Regions from separate parts of the Peribacillus asahii genome, predicted to be linked through region 3. Evidence: riboswitches for the same ligand, from Rfam matches in the RefSeq annotation. Region 3 holds a riboswitch; each other region holds the start of a gene.
What was found. A riboswitch is a leader RNA that binds a small molecule or an ion and turns the genes downstream of it on or off. The one in region 3 is predicted to bind cyclic di-AMP.
Positions count from the first base shown of each region.

Region 1: it holds a riboswitch for cyclic di-AMP, as region 3 does, so the genes downstream of both, BAOM_RS08515 (potassium channel family protein) here and BAOM_RS01640 (cation:dicarboxylate symporter family transporter) in region 3, are expected to answer to the same signal.
Region 2: it holds a riboswitch for cyclic di-AMP, as region 3 does, so the genes downstream of both, BAOM_RS15895 (APC family permease) here and BAOM_RS01640 (cation:dicarboxylate symporter family transporter) in region 3, are expected to answer to the same signal.
Region 4: it holds a riboswitch for cyclic di-AMP, as region 3 does, so the genes downstream of both, BAOM_RS05190 (TrkH family potassium uptake protein) here and BAOM_RS01640 (cation:dicarboxylate symporter family transporter) in region 3, are expected to answer to the same signal.

Region 1 is NZ_CP026095.1:1,749,887-1,754,985, reverse strand. Features, by position in the region: gene BAOM_RS08520 (DUF5105 domain-containing protein) at 1-938, opposite strand, end outside; gene BAOM_RS08515 (potassium channel family protein) at 1,790-2,446, opposite strand; cyclic di-AMP (ydaO/yuaA leader) riboswitch at 2,549-2,700, opposite strand; gene BAOM_RS08510 (RNA-guided endonuclease InsQ/TnpB family protein) at 2,844-4,301, opposite strand; gene BAOM_RS08500 (ABC transporter ATP-binding protein) at 4,826-5,099, shown strand, end outside.
Region 2 is NZ_CP026095.1:3,223,611-3,228,709, forward strand. Features, by position in the region: gene BAOM_RS15885 (DMT family transporter) at 1-847, shown strand, start outside; gene BAOM_RS15890 (DUF6123 family protein) at 860-1,129, opposite strand; gene BAOM_RS15895 (APC family permease) at 1,381-3,207, opposite strand; cyclic di-AMP (ydaO/yuaA leader) riboswitch at 3,346-3,489, opposite strand; gene BAOM_RS15900 (5'-3' exonuclease) at 3,702-4,583, opposite strand; gene BAOM_RS15905 (carbonic anhydrase) at 4,848-5,099, shown strand, end outside.
Region 3 is NZ_CP026095.1:303,820-308,918, reverse strand. Features, by position in the region: gene BAOM_RS01650 (hypothetical protein) at 1-694, opposite strand, end outside; gene BAOM_RS01645 (rhodanese-like domain-containing protein) at 1,025-1,390, opposite strand; gene BAOM_RS01640 (cation:dicarboxylate symporter family transporter) at 1,535-2,797, opposite strand; cyclic di-AMP (ydaO/yuaA leader) riboswitch at 2,957-3,099, opposite strand; gene BAOM_RS01635 (efflux RND transporter periplasmic adaptor subunit) at 3,332-4,579, opposite strand; gene BAOM_RS01630 (G protein-coupled receptor family protein) at 4,594-5,099, opposite strand, start outside.
Region 4 is NZ_CP026095.1:1,038,222-1,043,320, forward strand. Features, by position in the region: gene BAOM_RS05180 ((deoxy)nucleoside triphosphate pyrophosphohydrolase) at 15-410, opposite strand; gene BAOM_RS05185 (protein-glutamine gamma-glutamyltransferase) at 748-1,584, shown strand; cyclic di-AMP (ydaO/yuaA leader) riboswitch at 1,791-1,933, shown strand; gene BAOM_RS05190 (TrkH family potassium uptake protein) at 2,277-3,611, shown strand; gene BAOM_RS05195 (potassium channel family protein) at 3,637-4,296, shown strand; gene BAOM_RS05200 (hypothetical protein) at 4,417-5,099, shown strand, end outside.

The sequences.
Region 1 (5,099 bases), 1.4 Mb from region 3:
AGTTCGTTTACCTCAAGAGCATTTAAAATTTTAGGCAATTTTGAAAGTACATATTTATCAATTTCTTGTGAATCATAACTTCCTGTATTCTCTCTAAATTCACGCTCATACTCATAAACATCTTCATATAATGTTTTTAATGACGGTGTAGAAACCTCTACTTCAACGATTGCCTTATCATTAGCATTTGCAATAATAGTAGCATTCACTTCAGCCTTTTCCGCTAAGATATCACGGTATGTTGCATATAGCTTTTCAATGTCTGTGTCATCTAATTTCTTATCAAACACCTTGTTTATTTCCGTTTCAAATGCTTCTTGTGCTGATTCTTGCAATACTGGTTTATCAGCCGATACAAGTTGCTCATAATCTGGATTTTCCTTATTGTAATAGATTTGATCCACGTAAGCCTTCAATGCTTTCGCTGGATCTTGCAGCGTTTCATAGCTAGCGGCATACTTCTTCGTATCAAGCTTTAATACTAACTCTTCTGACTCCTCTTCCGGATTATCAAATAGTGGATTTAAGCCAATTTCATACTCTTTATCCTTTGTTACTTCAAATATCGCTAATACAGTTTTTGACTTTCCTGCACCAATACTCCCGCCTGTATCAATATCCAAGCCTATATCGCGATTATAAAGTTCTGGATTAATATTGATTTGCTGCTCACCATCATATAACTTAATCCCATCATACCCTGATAATCGCATTGGAGAATCTGATAAATTTTTAACTTTTAAATGAATAGCCATTATAGCTAAGTTCTCATTTTCAGAAACCCCATCATCACTCTCTGAAACAATATAACTAGCGCTTTCAATAGAAGCCTCCAACCCTTTACTCTTTTCAGTTGAAGCCTTTTCACCCGAATCTGAACATGCAGATAAAAGGAAAATAAATACTGATACAACGGAGAATAATACCCATTTTTTCAAAAAAAGAACCCCTTCCTAAACTAGACTATAATATGTATCATTTCTTCTCTCATATTAAATCTACCTAAATCCCCCCTTCCAAAACAGGATATTTATCCCTAATAAAAAGGAAAAATAAACCTATTGAGCTAGGCTTAATGATTCAAGGCCTTGATATACAAGGAATAGATAGCAAATATTTTTTTCTGGTTTATTATATAAATAAAGGAAAATAATTCATTTTTACTAGTTTTTGAATATACTTACATAAGCGCTATAACGTACCATTTTCTTATTTTTATTAATTATTATAAAAATAATAGAACTTTTGATTTAGCTCACCCTATATCTTCCATACACTGATTTTCATATATTAATCTTCCGAACATTCCCATACAAATAGAAACAAGCAGCGAAAACATTCACTGCTTGTTTCTATTTGTATATTTTTTCATACGGTCTATATATCTTTACTAGGATATTTGATACTCACTTTTTTGTTGTTATCAGCAAATAGACGAGGGTAAGCGGACCTACTTTACCAAATCCCCTAACTCCTACAATGATTCATTTTTCAACAATAGAGAAGTCAGCAATTATTCCTATAGACAGGTCTACTATGCCAAAAGCTGAAAGACGACTGTTCAGCCCCGACAAGCAGATGAAAGGCAGCATGACGCAGTTTGCCATAGAGCATGACCGCTTATGACCTCGAGGAGCTAAGAACCGCAGCTATTAATGAGGGAATTCCCTCATCTCTCTTTTTTCTTCTCGCAAGCTTGAGGTGGGGAGCTTACTTCCCATTAGGTGTGGGATAAAACGGTTTAATACAAGCGTTTCAGTAAGCATTCATTTCAAATGTATAGTGCTTGTTACACGCCTTGCGCCTCTAATTTTGCAATATCTTTGTTATGTCCAATCACAATTAATGTGTCTCCTTGGCAAATTTGTTCTTCAGCAAGCGGAGCCACATTAATGTCTTTTCCACGTTGAATCCCGATAATATTGCAGCGGTATTTTGCGCGAATATCTAAATCCATCAATGACTTTTTATCAATTTTATGCGACGCCACGATTTCGACAATACTATACTCCTCCGATAATTGAATATAATCAATAATTTTTTCGGATGCGATATGATGAGCAATTCGCTGCGCCATATCTCTTTCAGGATGAATCACTCGATCGACTCCAACCTTTTCTAACACTTTATGATGATACATATTTTGAGCTTTTGCCCAAACTTGAGGAACCCCCATTTCCTTCAAAAGTAAGCACGTTAAAATACTAGCTTCAATATCATCACCTAAAGAGACGAAAGCGACATCAAAATTTCTCACACCTAAAGATTTTAAACTCATCTCGTCTATGCCATTAGCTACGACAGCATAAGTAGCAAAGGCTGCATATTCATCTATTTTACTTTCATCTTTATCAATCGCCATCACTTCCACTCCAATTGAATGGAATTCCTTAACTAAGCTCCCTCCAAATCTACCTAACCCAAACACGACAAACTGTTTTTTCATCTCATTTTTCCCCTTCTATTACAATCTCTTTATATAGAACGCACCAAAAAGACCACAGAGGATTACCCCGTGGCCGAATCATTTTTTTCGATCACCAGTATCACTTCCTCTCTCTTCACGCTTCCGGAGTTAGCTGTCGGATTCGGACCATGAGAGTAGCCCTACCTTCTTCATAAAGGATTCACCCCAAGCGACGAAAACACCGCCACAAAATTGGTTCCCCCGTTCCATAAAGGATTCAGCGAATAAAGAAATATGGTTTTACATGAAAGTAATATTACTCCTTCAAAATTAAGTTGTAAAGAACATTTGAGAGCATTCACCTTATGAATACTCCCCCACTTACTCACTCTACCGAGCTTCCTTGAAGTGGGGGTTTCTTGTGTGTCGAACCTACTTACTGAACGCTTAACACAAGGGGAGTTGACACATTAACGGATTGGCTACCGTTCAACCCCTCTATTCCATTTGCAAACGCATTTGGAACTACTTTTCGAATCATGTTATAAGCCCCATTTACATCAGCATTCATCAAAATTCCTTTTGCACTCTTATATAGCCCACGTTTGATTCGTTTTCCACTGAATGAGTAGGTCTTTTCTTTCTCATAAGTGGGCAGAAAATCAAGGTCTAAAAAACTAGCCTTAGATGTATAGGATTCTTCCGTAATAACTACTTGAATCCCATGCTCTATCGCTTTATATTCAATCATTTGAATCAATAAACGATGTGGAATAAAACAAAACTGTTGATTATTTCGTTTTCCTATATTCGATTCTTGTTTCCACTGTTTGTTCTGTCCAATCACAATTATGTCTACCTGTTCTTGTAAGGCAAGATTCACAATATGACGACTCGCTTTGTGGAATAAATCTTTGATTTGCTTGTGACGGTTCAAATGCAATCGTTCTAATTTTTTTGACGTATGTTGCCCTTGATTGGATGACTTTCCGTGACAAAGGATACTCGTATAATAGGCTTTTTGCTTGTTGTAATACTGATTCATGGATTTGATACGTTTTCCTTTAATTAAAACTGGCTTCATTCCTGTATTAGCCACTACAGTCGCTAGATTATCAATTCCTAGATCAATTCCCATGAAATGAGTTGGCTCTTTTTCTGTTGGTTCAGGCAAAGAACACTCCCATACAACTTCTACCACAAACTGACCGTACTTGGGAAGGACACGAACTTGTTTAAGTTTCCCTTTTATTCTAGCCATTTTTCCAATATTGAGTTGTTCTTTTGTTTTAGGAAATTTTAAATAACGGTCATTCTTTATCACACAATCTTGATTAGTGAAAAATACTTCTTTCACTTTAGAGGAACTGTAATTAGGAATACGTGGTTTCCCTTTATATTTATGAGGATTTTTTCGATAATCGGATAAAGAAGCAAAAAACGATTTCCAGTTTTGAAACATAGTCTTCATGACGTGTTGACTACTTTGAATCGGTAATGAAAGATAATCGGATTGTTTACTAACCTTAAATAAACAATCTAAAAATGCATAGTTGATATACGGATGTTCGTTTGTCGGTTTCGTAAACAAATTCGCTTTCACTTCTTTTCGTTCGTCCACTGGTTTCATTTGTTCTTTCGCTACTCGCTTTTGGTAAGCTTGAAGTTGAATATCATTCATTCGACCTATATGTGTATGAATAACCTGTAACACTTCTTCTTGTAAAGGATGAAGAGGTTTATTGCTGGTAAGAGCGGTATATACTTGCCGATAGTAAAAATTACTCGTATTATATAAGTTTTTTGCATGTTCACACATCATTTGAAAATACGAAAATAAACGATGTCCTTTTTTAATCCATATTTGATACGTTTTATATGGCGTGTGTTCCATTGTTATCCCCTCCTTCCTATATATATTTAGTATATGTTTACAAATGATATATTTACAGTATACACCATTACGAACGTTCTATTATTTGGAAAACAAACTTAAATTAACCGAATTTCCAGTTGACCTAATTAAACAAATCAAAGCCTATCAACAAAAGAGTCTTATTTCTTCCTTTGTGGGAGCTGTGTACGAATTAATTCAAAAAGGATTAACATCTGCTTCGTAAAAGTTCCTATCCACCTTTTACTTTGCAAACTGAAATTCACCGCCCTTCACACTCCTTGAGGAAGGGGTACTCTTTCAGTGAAAATGATAGATTTTTCACTTTCCAAAAACCCGAAATGTAATATTTTATAACATGCAATTAGTGATAGTAACTAAAATATTCACTTCGATTTGTTTGTTTTTGCTAATGACAAATGAACTACAACACAATAAAATAAGTATTATATCACATACAATGTAATATAATATAACATTTATAAACATAAACAAATAATGTGATTTTTCAGGAGGGGAAAATATTGAGCACAAATCCAAACGAAGTCGTTTCATTCCAAGGTGTTAGTAAAGTGTACAATACGGGCACCATTGCATTAAGTCAATTTGACTTAACGATTACAGAAGGCGAGTTTATTAGTTTTTTAGGTCCATCGGGTTGCGGCAAGTCCACTGCGCTAAGGATGGTAGCTGGGTTGAGTGGAGCCACTAGCGGCCATGTCCAAGTTTTCGGTAAAATACCTAAGGAGATTATTCAAAAAACAAACGATATCGCCTTCGTTTTTCAAGATGCAAATT
Region 2 (5,099 bases), 1.9 Mb from region 3:
TGTTATGGTTCAAAATGCAACTTCTTTTCTTGAACCACATAGCTTTAATGGGATTCGATTTTTGATCGCCTTTATAAGTCTACTTATTATTTATGTTCTTTTCATCCGAAAAGAACAAGGTGTTTGGTCAAGAAATTTATTAATTGCCGGATTTAAAATTGGCATTTGGCTTTTTTTAGGATATTCATTTCAAACGGTAGGTTTACTGCATACCACTCCAGCCAAAGCCGGCTTTATTACCGGCTTAAGCGTCGTGCTTGTTCCACTGTTCTCCGTATTGCTTTTAAAAATGAAATTATCGCAAAATGCAATCATTGGGGTTATTGCAGCCACAATTGGACTTTATTTAATGACAGTGGTCGATACAGCCTCATTCAGTCTTGGTGATCTGCTCATCTTATTATGTGCGGTTAGTTTTGCAATGCAAATCATTATGACAGCTAAAGTCGCTGGCGATTATGCAGCTTTACCATTAACATTAGTGCAGCTGTTTACCGTATCGATTCTATCCTTTATATCAGCACCGATTTTTGGTGAAGATATTTCAGTCTTAGTCAATCCAACCATCATGTTGCAAACAGAAGTTTGGAGCGCCTTGTTTGTAACCGCTATTTTTGCTACAGCATTGGCATTTTTGGCGCAAACGCATTTCCAAGCCTACACATCTCCAACACGAGTTGCGTTAATTTTTGCGACTGAGCCGGTATTTGCCGCTCTCACATCCTATCTATGGATTGATGAAAAATTAACAGTCGCTTCAATCGCTGGCTGTATATGTATTTTGTTTGGGATGGTTATTGCCGAACTGCCTGCTAAAAAAAGAAAAATAAAACCGGACTTCCATTGAGGGAGTCCGATTTTATTGAAATAAGCCTTGTTCACGAGCAAACTTTTCTGCTTCTCGTTTTGTAGAAATATGATTTTTTGTTAAAGTTTCAAGCAAAGATACATAAAAGCTGCCGTCGAACTTTTTTTGCACCTTTAATGTTAGTTCAATCGCAATATTAACTAAAGAATCACTAGCTTTCGTATACTGTTTTCCAAAATAAATAAAACCAATCATGTCTTCACCAAAAGAAAAACCTTTTCCTTCTAAATATGTAATATACTCTTCAGTCGACCAAGCCAATCTTCCACCTTCTCCGTACACTTTTTCCTTCATCTTACCGCAAAATTTGACTTTTTCCTATCGTTTATCTAATAAAAATTAATACTAAACATGAGAAATACCACTTTGTTCAGAGTAAACTTTACTTCTGAACAAAATGGTATTTAAAGCTCTAGTAGACTTGCTACAATGAAAAAGATTTTTTATCACTTTACTCATTCAATACGTTCGCTCTATTCAAAGTAACAGCTATTGTATCGCTCGAATATATTTTACTTTTTCAAATGATAAGGTACAGTCGTGATAATGACATTTCTTCGATAAAGCAAGGAAGTACGAATCAGTAAACTTGATTGGTTATGAAGAATATTGTGCCAGCCTTTCCTTGGTATAAATTGTGGTATAACGACTGTAACCCGATAGTTTGCTTCACTCGCTTTATGTTCAATGGTATCAATGAATTTAGTTAATGGACCTATGATGCTTCTGTAATGTGAGTGTAAAGTTACAAGTCTCACATCAGGTTGCCATTTCTTCCAATTATCCTCAAACTTCTTTTCATCTTCTCGTTCAAAAGAAACGTAAACAGCTATAATCTGTTCTGCTGAAAGGGATTTTGCATAGTTTAATGAATTCTCCACCACATGAGTAATGCCAGCGACAGGTACAATGATTACATTCCCTTCGATTGGTACAGCAGGTTCACAAGACGTAACCCTTAGCTGCTCACCTACTGCATCATAATGCTTTCTAATTCGATGAAAAACGAGAATGATGATAGGTAAAAAAACTAAAACCGGCCAAACCTGAGTAAATTTAGTTAAAAAGAATATGATGGTAACAATCAAACTAATAACAGCACCAATGGAGTTAATGATTAACTTAAAAACCCATCCTTTTGGCTTTTCACGAATCCATTTAACCATCATTCCGGTCTGAGACAACGTAAATGGAATAAATACTCCTACTGCATAAAGCGGAATAAGATTTTCTGTATGCCCTTCAAAAGCGATTATTAAGACGATGGAAGCAAGTCCTAATATGATAATTCCATTCGAATATCCTAATCGATCGCCTCTAATTGTAAACATCCTTGGTATAAACTTATCCTTTGCGAGATTGACAGCCAGCAAAGGAAAAGCAGAATAGCCTGTATTGGCAGCAAGGATTAATATTAAAGCTGTTGCTCCTTGAATAAAGAAATACATGAAATTTCGTCCAAATATCTCTTCAGCAATTTGCGAGACAACTGTTACCTCTACACTCGGAACAATGCTTAAATAATAGGCTAGAAATACAATGCCTGTAAATAACACAGCAAGTAAGGAACCCATTAAAATTAACGTTTTGGCAGCGTTATTAGGAGCTGGCTCTTTAAAGTTTGGAATCGCATTAGAAATGGCTTCAACTCCTGTCAACGCAGAACCACCTGATGCAAATGCTCTAAGAAGGATAAATAAACTGATTCCTGCTACCGGTGTGCCCATTGGAGTACGTAAGTCAGAAGACACTTCCCCCATCAAGATTTTGTATATCCCTACACCAATCAGAATGAATAACGCTAAAACGAATAAATACACCGGATAAGCTAATATGGAAGCTGACTCTGTTACCCCTCTTAAGTTCAGGATAGTAAGAAATAGTACAAAAAGGATGGCTATCACCACATTATGTGTATGCAAACTAGGAAAAGCAGATGTAATAGCATCCGTCCCAGCAGACACACTTACAGCCACAGTTAAAATATAATCAACTAATAAGGAACCTCCAGCTATCAATCCTGCATTCACACCTAAATTATTCTTTGAAACAACATACGCTCCCCCTCCATGAGGATACGCAAAGATAATTTGTCGATAAGACAAAATTAAAGCCGTTAACAGAAGCAATACTCCTACAGCGATAGGAATGGAATACCAAAATGCAGTGACACCCACTGTAATTAGCACAAGCAATATTTGTTCGGGACCATATGCAACAGAAGACAAAGCATCAGAAGATAATATAGCCAAAGCTTTTGTTTTGTTAAGCTTTTGTTCCCCGGCTGCCGTTGATTTTAAAGGCCGCCCAATTAAAAATCTTTTTATAGAGGCCATCACTAAGAATCACCACCGAACATAAATGTAGTTGTATATTACCTAGTTAAATGAAAAAATCTTTTACAAAATGCAAAAATGCCTACAAGTCAAAGTTAAATAGACCTGTAGACATCAATTTTTTTGTCTCACAAGCTCCACCTTCCTTCTCATATAACGCTTACGAGGTTAGCTGTCGGATTCGGACCTTTGAGTAGCCCTACCTTGAAAGGATTCACCCCTTGAATTGTTAACCAATTCTAATAATGGTTCCCCCGCACCAAACGGTTTCAGCGATTTAGAAATATGAAACTGTGATTAGCATACTGCTGTGAATTCGAAAAGTAAATAAAAATTTTATTATGACCTATACTTCCTATGTTTCTATAATACTATTGTCTTCCCTCCTAAATGTTTAATGATAAACAATATATAATACTCTTCTCTTACTACATCATTTTACATATATGATCAATAATACAAAAAATAGGAGCTTCTATTCTGAAGCTCCTGCCCTCTTATAACATACGTAAAACCGATCGAAATTCATGCGTCTCTAGCATATACCGTACCTTTTCGTCATCATATTGAAAATACGCCTCATCAAGCGAGCAAGAAATTGGTACATCACATTTAATTTCAGCAAGCTTTCGGGATAAATGAAGCATCTCAAGCTCTGCTTCAATTTTCGCCCGCTGCCCCTTCGTTAATGAAGATAAATTTTCTAAAATTCCTTCGATACTTTCATACTCCATTAATAATTTTAACGCTGTTTTTTCACCAATTCCTTTTACACCTGGATAGTTATCTGCTGTATCGCCCATTAACGCTTTTAAATCAATCATTTGCCTCGGCTTAATCCCTTTCCATTCATAAAAACTATGAGGATTATGCACATCATAATTACCAAAGCCTTTTTTCAATAACACAACAGAAATATGCTCATCTAACAGCTGCAGCATATCTTGATCTCCCGTTAAGATGCCTACACGACTATCCTTAGCTGACGCCTTCGCAATCGTTCCAATACAATCATCCGCTTCAAAACCGGCTAGTCCAATATTCGGAATATCAAAGGCTTGAACTACTTCCTTCGCTAAATCAAACTGTGGAATCATTTCCACTGGTGCATCCGAACGATTCGCCTTATACCCATCAAACAGTTCATTTCGAAACGTATGACTGCCCATATCCCAACAAACCGCCACATGGCTTGGCTTAAAATGATTAGTTGCCGTTAGCATATGCTTTAAAAACCCTTGCACTGCATTGGTCGGTACACCTTTTGAATTAATCATAAACTGTCCTGTAACAGCTGTTCCATAAAAAGCTCTAAATAAAAGCGCCATCCCGTCTACAAGTAGAAAAGTTGGACACTGTTCATTTTCATTTCCTAACATACTACCACCTCAACTATGATGTCTACTTATTTTATCATGATTTTTATTAATATAGTTACTTTTTAAAAGAGCTTTGTTATAGGACGCTGTTCATTTTTGGCTCCTACCCATTTGATCAACAATATTGTTTAACACAGCCTTTTTAAAAAACACTAGTCAATAATTCCTATTTTTCAAAATATTAGTTGAAAATATATATAAATTATATTAATTTAGTGACTAGTGTTATAAATTATGACACAAAATAGAATAAGGGGGTTCAAAATGAAAGGTCGTAAATTAAGCTTTACCCTGTTAACAACTTTTATTTCTCTATCATTAGCTGGTTGTTCTTCAGGAGTAACCGAATCAACCAAGGAAGAAAAGCTTCAAAAAGAAGAATCCACAGAAACGTCAACAACTGTACATCATGAAACGGATTGGTCTTACAAAGGAGAAACAGGACCAGAACATTGGGGTGAGTTAGATCCTCTAAACTCTGCATGTATAAACGGGAAGGAACAATCCCCTATCAAT
Region 3 (5,099 bases):
GCTCATAGTAATAATCCAGCATGTCATCCATATTCGTGAAATCCCCTACTACCCATATTGGAATCTCCATTTTCACTCTCGTTTCAATAGCATGTTTAAGAGAAAAAACAACCCCTTCAGAGAGCATAGCAGACAACTCCTCAAGCATTTCCACTGGTATAATAGGTAAATCTCGTTTTTTCCTCAAACCAAACCACGTTCTATCTGTTTTTAATCCTTCAAGCTTTAAAGAAATAACACTGCCTAACATTTTATAATACATAGGTAATGAACGATAATAAATTTTACTAAACCATCCATCGTCCTGTGATAAGTAAACAAACTGATTATGTAATTTGGAAAAGAACGGCTGTTTTAAATGATGCTTCATATGCCCAAGATAGAGCAGCTCAGCCAACTCCATTCCGCTCAATTCATCTAAACTATCCTCTTCTTGAAAGTCAATCCAACAAAACTCACCATACGTTCTCACATCTTGTTTAATAAATTTCGCTACACCTTCACTCGGTACATAATCTAAAGCAACATTTAAATTAAATTGTGTATCACCATAATCATGTTTTAACAACAAAAGATGTTGCAATGGCTTTTCTAAAGAATTAACAAACTCCCAAAAGCTCATCCCATTTGAAATCACAAAACGTTCAGAAGCTTGCACATGCATATATAAGATTTCCCTAATCTCATGCTTCATAACCCACTTCCCTCCGACCTTTCCGTGGAATTAGAGCGCTCATTTTATCAATTTTCTTACTTCTTCACAATCACATGATATTTCGTTAACCTTGTACATTCATTTAAAGTCATACTATCATACCACTAAAGTGGAATAAACCCTTGAAGGCAGAACAAAGTTCATTCCATTTAGGAAATATCACCATATAATGGTTAAAATAAGGGATTACAGGAGTATTTTATACATAAACAGTGTAAAATTAGACACTAAAACATAGTGACAATTTGCTCATTCACAAAAAAAGAAACACCATTCCAAAAGATAGGACGGTGTTTTTTTTAGAATTTCTTAATCTCTCCAGGCGTTTATACCACCACTAACATTCTCAATTTGTTCGAAACCTAATTTTTTAAGTATTTTTGCCGCACCTATACTTCTCATTCCACTATGACAAATGATAACTACCGGCTTCTTTTTATCCAACTCATTCACTCTTTGCTTTAACAAGTGAAGGGGGATGTTGCCAAATTGCGGTATATGACGGTCGTTATATTCAACTTCAGAACGAACGTCAATATACTGTTTTTTTACCTTTAACGATAAATCATTCGCTAAATCTTCTGTTGTAATACTCTTAACCCCTTTTACTGGTAAAACCTTAGACAAAGCAAACACGGCTATTGTTACAAACATGAGCAACGTGATCCAAGACATCTATTCTCCCCCTCTATATACCGACTTATGTATGTATATTTTTATCTTAGTAACCTTCCTTCTTTTTTGTCAAACAAGTCTTCTCTGTAAAGATATAGCTATAAAAAAATCCAGAGCAGCATCACCGCTCTGGATTTTATATCATTATGACACTTGCTTCACTTGTTCATCTGCTGCTGAAGGGTTAAATTGCCCTTCCCATTTAGAAATAACAATTGCTGCTAGCGAATTTCCGATTACGTTTACAACTGTACGTCCCATATCTAGAATACGGTCAATACCCGCAATAAACGCTAAACCTTCAACTGGGATTCCAACAGTTCCAAGTGTCGCTAATAATACAACAAATGATACGCCTGGAACTCCAGCAATCCCTTTCGATGTAACCATTAACACAAGCATTAATGTAACTTGATCCATAATACTCATATCAATACCGTACATTTGCGCAATAAAGATGGCTGCTAATGCCTGATATAAGGTTGATCCATCAAGGTTAAATGAGTAACCTGTCGGGATAACGAAAGAAGCGATATGTTTCGGACAACCTGTTTTTTCCATTTTGTCCATAATTCTTGGAAGAACCGCTTCAGAGCTCGCTGTTGAGAAAGCTAAAATCAATTCTTCTTTTAAGATTTTAATCAGTTTAAAAATACTAAAGCCAGCTAATTTTGCGATAAGCCCTAATACAACTAGAACAAAGAAAATCATCGTTCCATATACAGAAAGAGCTAACTTCCCTAATGGAATCAGGGAGGCCAAACCAAACTTAGACACTGTTACCCCAATTAATGCAAATACACCGAATGGAGCAAATTTCATAATCATATTCGTAACATAGAACATCGCCTCTGCTACTCCGTTGAAGAATTGCAGAACCGGCTTTCCTTTATCTCCAATAGCTGCGATTCCAAGCCCTAGCATAAGCGAGAAGAAAATAATGGCAAGCATATCACCATTTACAATAGCTGCAATTGGATTAGTTGGGACAATATGGACGATCGTCTCAATAAAACCCGCTTCTTCCTTATGCTCTGCTGTATCTACATAACTCGAAATGTCAGTTTGTTCTAATTTATCCATATTCACACCAGCACCAGGCTGAAGAACATTCGCTGCTATAATTCCAACGATAATCGCAATCGTGGTAACGATTTCAAAGTAAAGGATTGCTTTACCACCAATTTTACCTACAGCTTTCAAATCACCGACACCTGCAACAGCAACAACAATACTTGCCACAACAATCGGTACAACAATCATTTTAATCAGACGTAGAAAGATATCTCCGATTGGCTGCAAATATTCTTGAGCAGTTGTATTACCATAAAAAATAGCCCCTACAACCACACCAATCAGTAAACCAATGAAAATCTGGCTAGCTAAACTTAATTTGAATTTTTTCATACATCCCTCACCTTTCATGATAGTTTTTGTAAAAAAACAGTTGTTTCGGTAAAGGAAACAAAATTGTTGATAAAAAGAAAGCCTTTTTTGCAGCTAAAAAGAACTTTCTTTTGACCAAAAAAAGACACAACCCGTGCCTTTATCACAAAGATTCACATATTGTTTCCTTTAAGTCGCTTACGAGGTTAGCTGTCGGGTTAGGATTTGGAAACAAATTGCCCTTTCATTTCTGAATTCACCCCTAGCAGAAAGTTCTGCAAATTCGGGTCCCCCGCTCTAAAAAGATTCAGCGAAATAACACCCTCAATTCATACTATCTCAAAATCATAAATGTGTAAACGTTTTTTTATATCTCAATAGTTATTTTCTCTGGATGAAGTCTCTTTTATTCTGGATTTAACCGCTTTCTATCTATGTTATTTATTTGCAATAGAATTTTTATAATTATATTAATATAAATAATTTTCTGAATAAAACATTTATTCAGAAAACAAAAAAGGACTTCACTATGGAAGACCCTTCAGTAAATTAAAACTATTTCTCCAGTAACCCAACTAAGAAATAACGCCATTTCTCACGAGTTGAAAACGTGTTATACGTATCTAAGTTTACCTTTTCTGTTTGAATTGGAGTAATAAACATTGAATGATTTTTCGGAATTGCCCTTGGTGTAATAAGCACCATCTCTCCTTCTGCTGGACCAGAAGTAATCTCAAGCTTTTGATTCGCTCTTAATCCCGCTGTAACATATTGTTTATTCACATATCCATTGTTTGTTAACTTAAATACAAAGAGGTCGTCCTTTCCATACACCGTTTTCTCCGGAATCGTCGGAACATCTACCGCTTCATTTGTAACGACCGTCATATCTACCTTTGAACCGAGGGCTAGCGACGATATTCCTTCTTCATCCGCTTCCATTACGACTTGAAACGGAAACATCGATTTTTGATTAAGAGAAGGTTCTGACGCTGGATAGTTTTCCACACGTCCAACTGTACCATTAATCCCTTTCTCTAAACGCGGAGATGTAATTTTAACTGGCATCCCAACTGCTGTTTTGTGTAACTGCGACTCCGAAAGAACACCTTTTACAGCTTGTTGAGTAGAGGCAATAGTCACCACTGGATTGTTAAGTGATTGATTAATCTGTTTCACAACCCCATCCACTTCTGCATCAATCGTAAGCGGCCCGCTGAGTTCATTCATCGCTGTTAATTGTGAATCCAGCCTTGTCTTTCTCTCTTCTAATTTACTTTTTTCTAATTCTTGTTTATAAATTTCTTGTTCAAGTGTGCTAATAATTAAATCAGAAGAAGCATTGCGATCCAAACTTACACCATCTTGCACAATTTCCGAAACCGTTGAAGCAGTAGGAACTTGCGTTTTGTAATCCGTTAACTTCTTAATATATGCCTCTATTTCCGTTATCGCACCAGTTATCTCAGTAATTTCCCGCTCAACTTCCCCTTTATTTTTCTCTAAATCCTTTACTTCGTATTCAAATAAAGGTGTACCCGCCGTTACTTCTTCCCCCTCTTTCACAAGAAATCGTTGAAACTCTTTACCCGATTCATCAAAGTACACTTCATATTCCTCAGCAGGGATTGTAACCCCCTTCGTCTCAAACGTTTCCGTTACGGTTGCGGCCTTAACTTTTGTCCAATCTTCCACAAAAATCGAACGCGATACTTTACTGTCCTCTTTTGTAATTAAATAGAGGTTCGTTGCCAGTAACGCACCTGAAACTACTACAGCTGAAAGTACTTTCCATCGTTTCATCTTTCTTCATCCCCTCAAACAAATACGCTCACTTTTACATAGGCCAATAATGCATTCAAAAGCCAAATTGCTATATAGCTTAAAACAATAACCGCCAGCAAGGCATATGTATTTCGCTCCGTCATTTTTTTCAGATAATAATACTGTATGGCAATCACAAGCACTTGAAAAATTGTAATTTCACTAAACAAATGAATAACATATTCTTGTGAAACTAGATACTGACTGATTACTCCTAAAGAGAAAGGATTTGCATCATGATTAATATCCATATAAACAAAAAAAGGAAGGAGAAGTACTTTTTCTAACAATTGCACAATAAATATAATCATTTGGACAATTAAAATTTTTAAATACGCAATATCTGTTAAAGCCCATACAAATAGAGCAATGAGAAACAAATAAATCGTTGGATAAAGAAGTCCTGCTACAGCATTTCCTGCTAGAATAAGCAGCTTGCCCATTTCAAATTCACTTTCACCTACCCCAACGAGCTCTTTCGAAAACGATTCTGAGCCAA
Region 4 (5,099 bases), 730 kb from region 3:
CTCAGAAGAGAGGACTATTTTTTTATTATTAATTCCTCCACCGCCGGAACATCCGCAGGAGCCCACTTAAGTGAACTTAAATTTTCACGTTTCAACCAAATCAGTTTGGAATGCTCTTTTGGAATAGGTGTGCCTTCTACAATTGTACATTTCATGCAAATTAAAGTAATGATAAACGTATCATATTCATGCGTGTTTTCATTAAACACATCATTCGCTTTAATTTTGCACCCTAGTTCTTCGGCTATTTCTCTTTCGATAGCAGAGGGAAGGTCTTCTCCTTGCTCGACTTTTCCTCCTGGAAACTCCCACATGTTAGGAAGGCTCATATTGGGCGATCTTAATGCACAAAGAATTTCATTTTCCTTATTTTCAATAATAGCAGCTACTACTTTGACGGCTTTTTTCATGGAATCCTCCTGTATAGTGTTAATGACATTACTATCATACCATTTAATTTGTTAGTAGCTTAGAGGAAAGTCTGTAGTGAGCAACCATACTTTACATGCCAACTACAGAGATTTTTGAAATTATTTCGAGTCCCGTCCGGACCGCCATATTACTTTTTAAAAATCATTTGGCTCAGTAGCTCAGTCGGTAGAGCAAAGGACTGAAAATCCTTGTGTCGGCGGATAGAGATTATCGGAAATTTAGATTAGGATTCTTACCCTAGGTGATACACATTAAAACGAATCCTCAATACACTAAATAATAAGAATGATACTTAAGATTGGAATGAGGGATAGTATGATACAAATATCGGGGATGAATTTTCAACAAAGTAGCATGTGGCCTTCTGGTAGTATGGAAAGTGTAATTGTTCAACAAATGCATGAACATCCGGTCGTTTATTCGTATCAGTCCCTCGATGAGTTATCGTTTGAACTGAAATTACGCAAAAACATCATAGCAAGTGCAAGAGCCATGAATCAAGGTTATGCTCAGTTCGAACCCTTTTCCAAGTCTCGTTGTAATCCCGAATACTGGTATTTGACAAATGTCGGCGGATTCCAACTGAAGCATGGTGTAAGGCCATCTGATGCGATTCAAGACATTTACAACAACAGTGTACTGTATGCGTTTGAATGTGCCACGGCAAAAGTGATTATCTATTATCATGCCGTTTTAAACAGTCTGGGCGAATATGTATTTAATCGGATATTCCAAGACCTCTATTTATACAGTTGGCATGCTGATCCTGAACTCGGCATACAACTGATTAATACGGATTATTTCTTACCCGGAGATGTTGTTTATTTTAATAATCCGGAATTTCATCCAGAAACCCCTTGGTGGAGAGGAGAAAATGCGGTTGTTCTCGAAGATGGTGCCTATTTTGCACATGGAGTAGGAATAGGGACTGCTGAACAAATGATTCAAGCGCTAAATAAAGCGAGAATGCCAGGGAGTACTCAATCAGCCTACCTGACAAATTCGGTCGTAAGACCATCTTTTAAACATTTAGCGAAAATTTCGATGCTTTCACGAAATTATATGACTTATAAAATTCAACATGTCGTCATACACCATAACGAAAGTTCAATTTCAGGTGATCGGTATCGGTTCTATTTTTATTGCAAATGATCAAACTTTATCTTAAATCTACTAATATAACCTTCTTACAAACTATTGAATATCTCAAAACATCTAGAAATATCATGAGAAACAGTGTTTTAGTGTTGTTTTTGGCCAATAATGAACGTATATGGTTTATTTTGGCCATTTTTTGTATATTTAAGGGATTTACAATGCATATATGGCAGGCGTAGAATGATCGCATTAAATCAAAAATTTCATATCGGCCTAATCTCAGAATCATCTGAGAACGGAGGACCCATTATTTTGGGGTTAATTCTGCCATTGTAGAAGGGATGAGAAACTCTTTCGCCATCCTACCCGTCAGCTAACTTCGTCGGTTAAAGCGAAAGGGGGTATAAGACCGCCTTAATTCAGGAGGCTTTTTTGTTGTGTTTAAAACAAAATGGCAGCCTGATATATTTGTAGGTCTTTTTATTATGCCTATAATTAGAGGCTGCTTTGAAAACATATAGCAAAGAAAGCTGTATAGCTTACTAGGCGTTAAATAGAGTAACGAGTACTTAAAAGCTTATTCAATAAGTGAATCGTATTGTTCACCTCAGAGAAAGTATACATCGGTCTTTTTCCATGTTCAGCCCATCTTTATCTTAATAACTGTGGGACAAATATTTAGATACAGTAATGGAAAAAGTAAACTGGATACTAAATTTTTTTATGAGGTCAGTTAGGAGATAACGATGAAAAAAATAAAAGAGGTTAACCCTCCAAAAGTCCTTGTATTAGGTTTTGCAACTGTCATCCTTATCGGAGCCTTTTTATTGACTCTTCCCATTGCCACTGAGGATGGAAAGGGTCTCTCATTTTTAAATGCTTTATTTACTGCTACATCTGCTACATGTGTAACAGGGCTTGTCGTCGTAGATACTGGGGATACATTTTCTATGTTTGGTGAATTGGTCATTTTAACACTCATTCAAATCGGTGGATTAGGATTTATGACATTTGCAACTTTTTTATTTTTGCTGTTAGGTAAAAAAATCTCTTTAAAAGAAAGGCTGCTATTGAAGGAGGCTTTCAATAACGTATCCATTACGGGGCTTGTAAGATTAGTAAAAAGAATATTGATATTCACCGCAGTGATTGAACTTGTCGGTGGGATCATTTTATCGATTCGTTTTTCTTACGATATGCCATTAGGTAAAGCCATCTATTTTGGATTTTTCCATACTATATCCAATTTCAATAATGCCGGTTTTGATTTAATGGGAGAATTTCGGAGTTTAACTCCTTATGTAGATGATCCTATTGTCGTCTTAACCGTATGCGCTCTCATCACACTCGGTGGATTAGGATTTATTGTGATGAACGAACTTTATGAATACCGTAATACTCGCCGCTTATCTGTGCATACGAAGGTAGTATTACTAGCAACCGTTATTCTAACAGTAGGGGCAACCTTGTTAATCTTCATATTTGAATATGGAAATGCTAAGACATTAGGGCCTTTATCCGAAACTGGAAAAGTATTAGGTTCATTGTTTCAAGCAGTGACTCCAAGGACGGCAGGTTCTAATACATTACCAATTGGAGATTTAACACATTCTACTTTGTTCTTAATCACTTTTCTTATGTTTATTGGAGCAGGTTCAGGATCCACAGCTGGAGGAATTAAAATAACGACCTTTGCTGTTTTAGTAGCTACCGTATGGTCTCAAATTAAAGGAAAAGAAGATGTTGTCTTATTTAGGCGCAGAATTGTGACTGAAACGATATTAAAAGCACTGACAGTTGCTTTGTGCGGATTGAGCATTGTTGTATTCATGACTATGGCGCTTAGCATTACAGAACCCGGTCACGATTTTATGATGTATTTATTTGAAGCTACTTCTGCGTTTGGTACAGTGGGACTGTCCATGGGATTAACTCCAGAGCTATCTTCTATTGGTCGTATACTTATCATTTTCACGATGTTTGCAGGAAGATTAGGTCCTTTAACAGTTGCTTTTGCTATTACAAAGAGACGTAAATCAGATACTTTCCGTCATATTAAAGGAAATATAATGATTGGTTAATTAAATTCAGGGAGTGTAGATGGAAATGGCTATAAAACAATATGCTGTAATTGGTTTAGGGAGATTTGGAACAAGTGTAGCTCGAAGACTATATGAGGCTGGACAAGAGGTGCTAGGAATTGATGCAAATGAGGAAAAAGTCGAGGATGCTGAATTATTCGTCACTCATGCAGTAGTGGCTGATGCGACAGAAACGAAGGCACTTAGAGCGATTGGGATAAGCAATTTTGATTGTGTAATCGTAGCCATTGGAAATGATATGCAATCTAGCATTTTAACTGTTTCACTACTTAAAGAGCTAGGGGTTAAAAAAGTCATTGCAAAGGCTCTTGGAAAGCGACATGGGCAGGTTTTAGAGAAAGTAGGGGCTGATTGGATTATCTATCCTGAGAGAGACATGGGAGAACGTGTGGCCAATCAGCTCCTATCACCAAATATGTTGAACTATATTGAGTTATCAAAAGAACACAGTATAGAGGAGATTATGATTCCTTTAAAAATGGCTGAAAAAAGTCTGCGTGACCTTGACATTCGTGCCCAATATAATGTCAGTGTTATTGCTATCGTTAGAGAAGGAGATATTATTATTTCTCCTTCTCCAGATCGTATTATTCACAAGGAAGATTTATTAGTGATGATTGGGAAGAAAGAGGATATTGCTAAATTTGCGAATATAGGACAATAAGCGAACAGTGCCTGGCACTGTTCGCTTTATTTCTTTTCCACAATAGCATCCTTTGATAAATATTTTCCTTCAAATGAACAATAATAAAAATAAATGTCAAAAAGTAAAACGGTGTAAAGAATGGGAAAAAAGAAAAAATGTTTCAATAAGAACTCAATCCCTTTTTGGTTGTTAGCAGTTATTCACTTAGGTATGTTTTTGCTAGTGTTAAAACGTAAAAAACAAAAGGATACGTGGATTTTACTATTATCAAATATGGGTTTTGCTTATTTATTTGAGTATCTGGTTCTCAACTTATTTCATGGTTATAGATACAAACCGTCAATTATGAAAAAGCGTGCTTTTGATTCAGTCTTAGGAGCAATCTTCTCTCAAGCGATTTATGTACCAATTACAGCTACTTTTCTAACCTTACTGAACAAAAACTGGAAGTGGAAAATTAGTTTCAGCCTTTTTTATTATTGTATTGAGAACTTATTTTTACGACTAAATATTTATAAAGTATATTGGTGGAGGCCTATATACACTGTGGTCTTATTAAATGTATATTTTAATATTAGTGATGCGTTTTATAAGGCGCTTTCAACCCAAAAACGATGGGCAATGGTCATTGCTCATTACTTGGCTATTCAAGTAGTTTGGAGTACTTTATTGTATGTTTCTGCAGTGAAACGTTATATTCGATTTGGGCGTGGATATTTCCATACGTGGACTGAACATTTTAAAATAGTACCTTTATACAGTTTAATACTCTCTTTTATCGCTGCCATTACGTCTTCAAAGGCTGGGTTGTTTTATAGGAT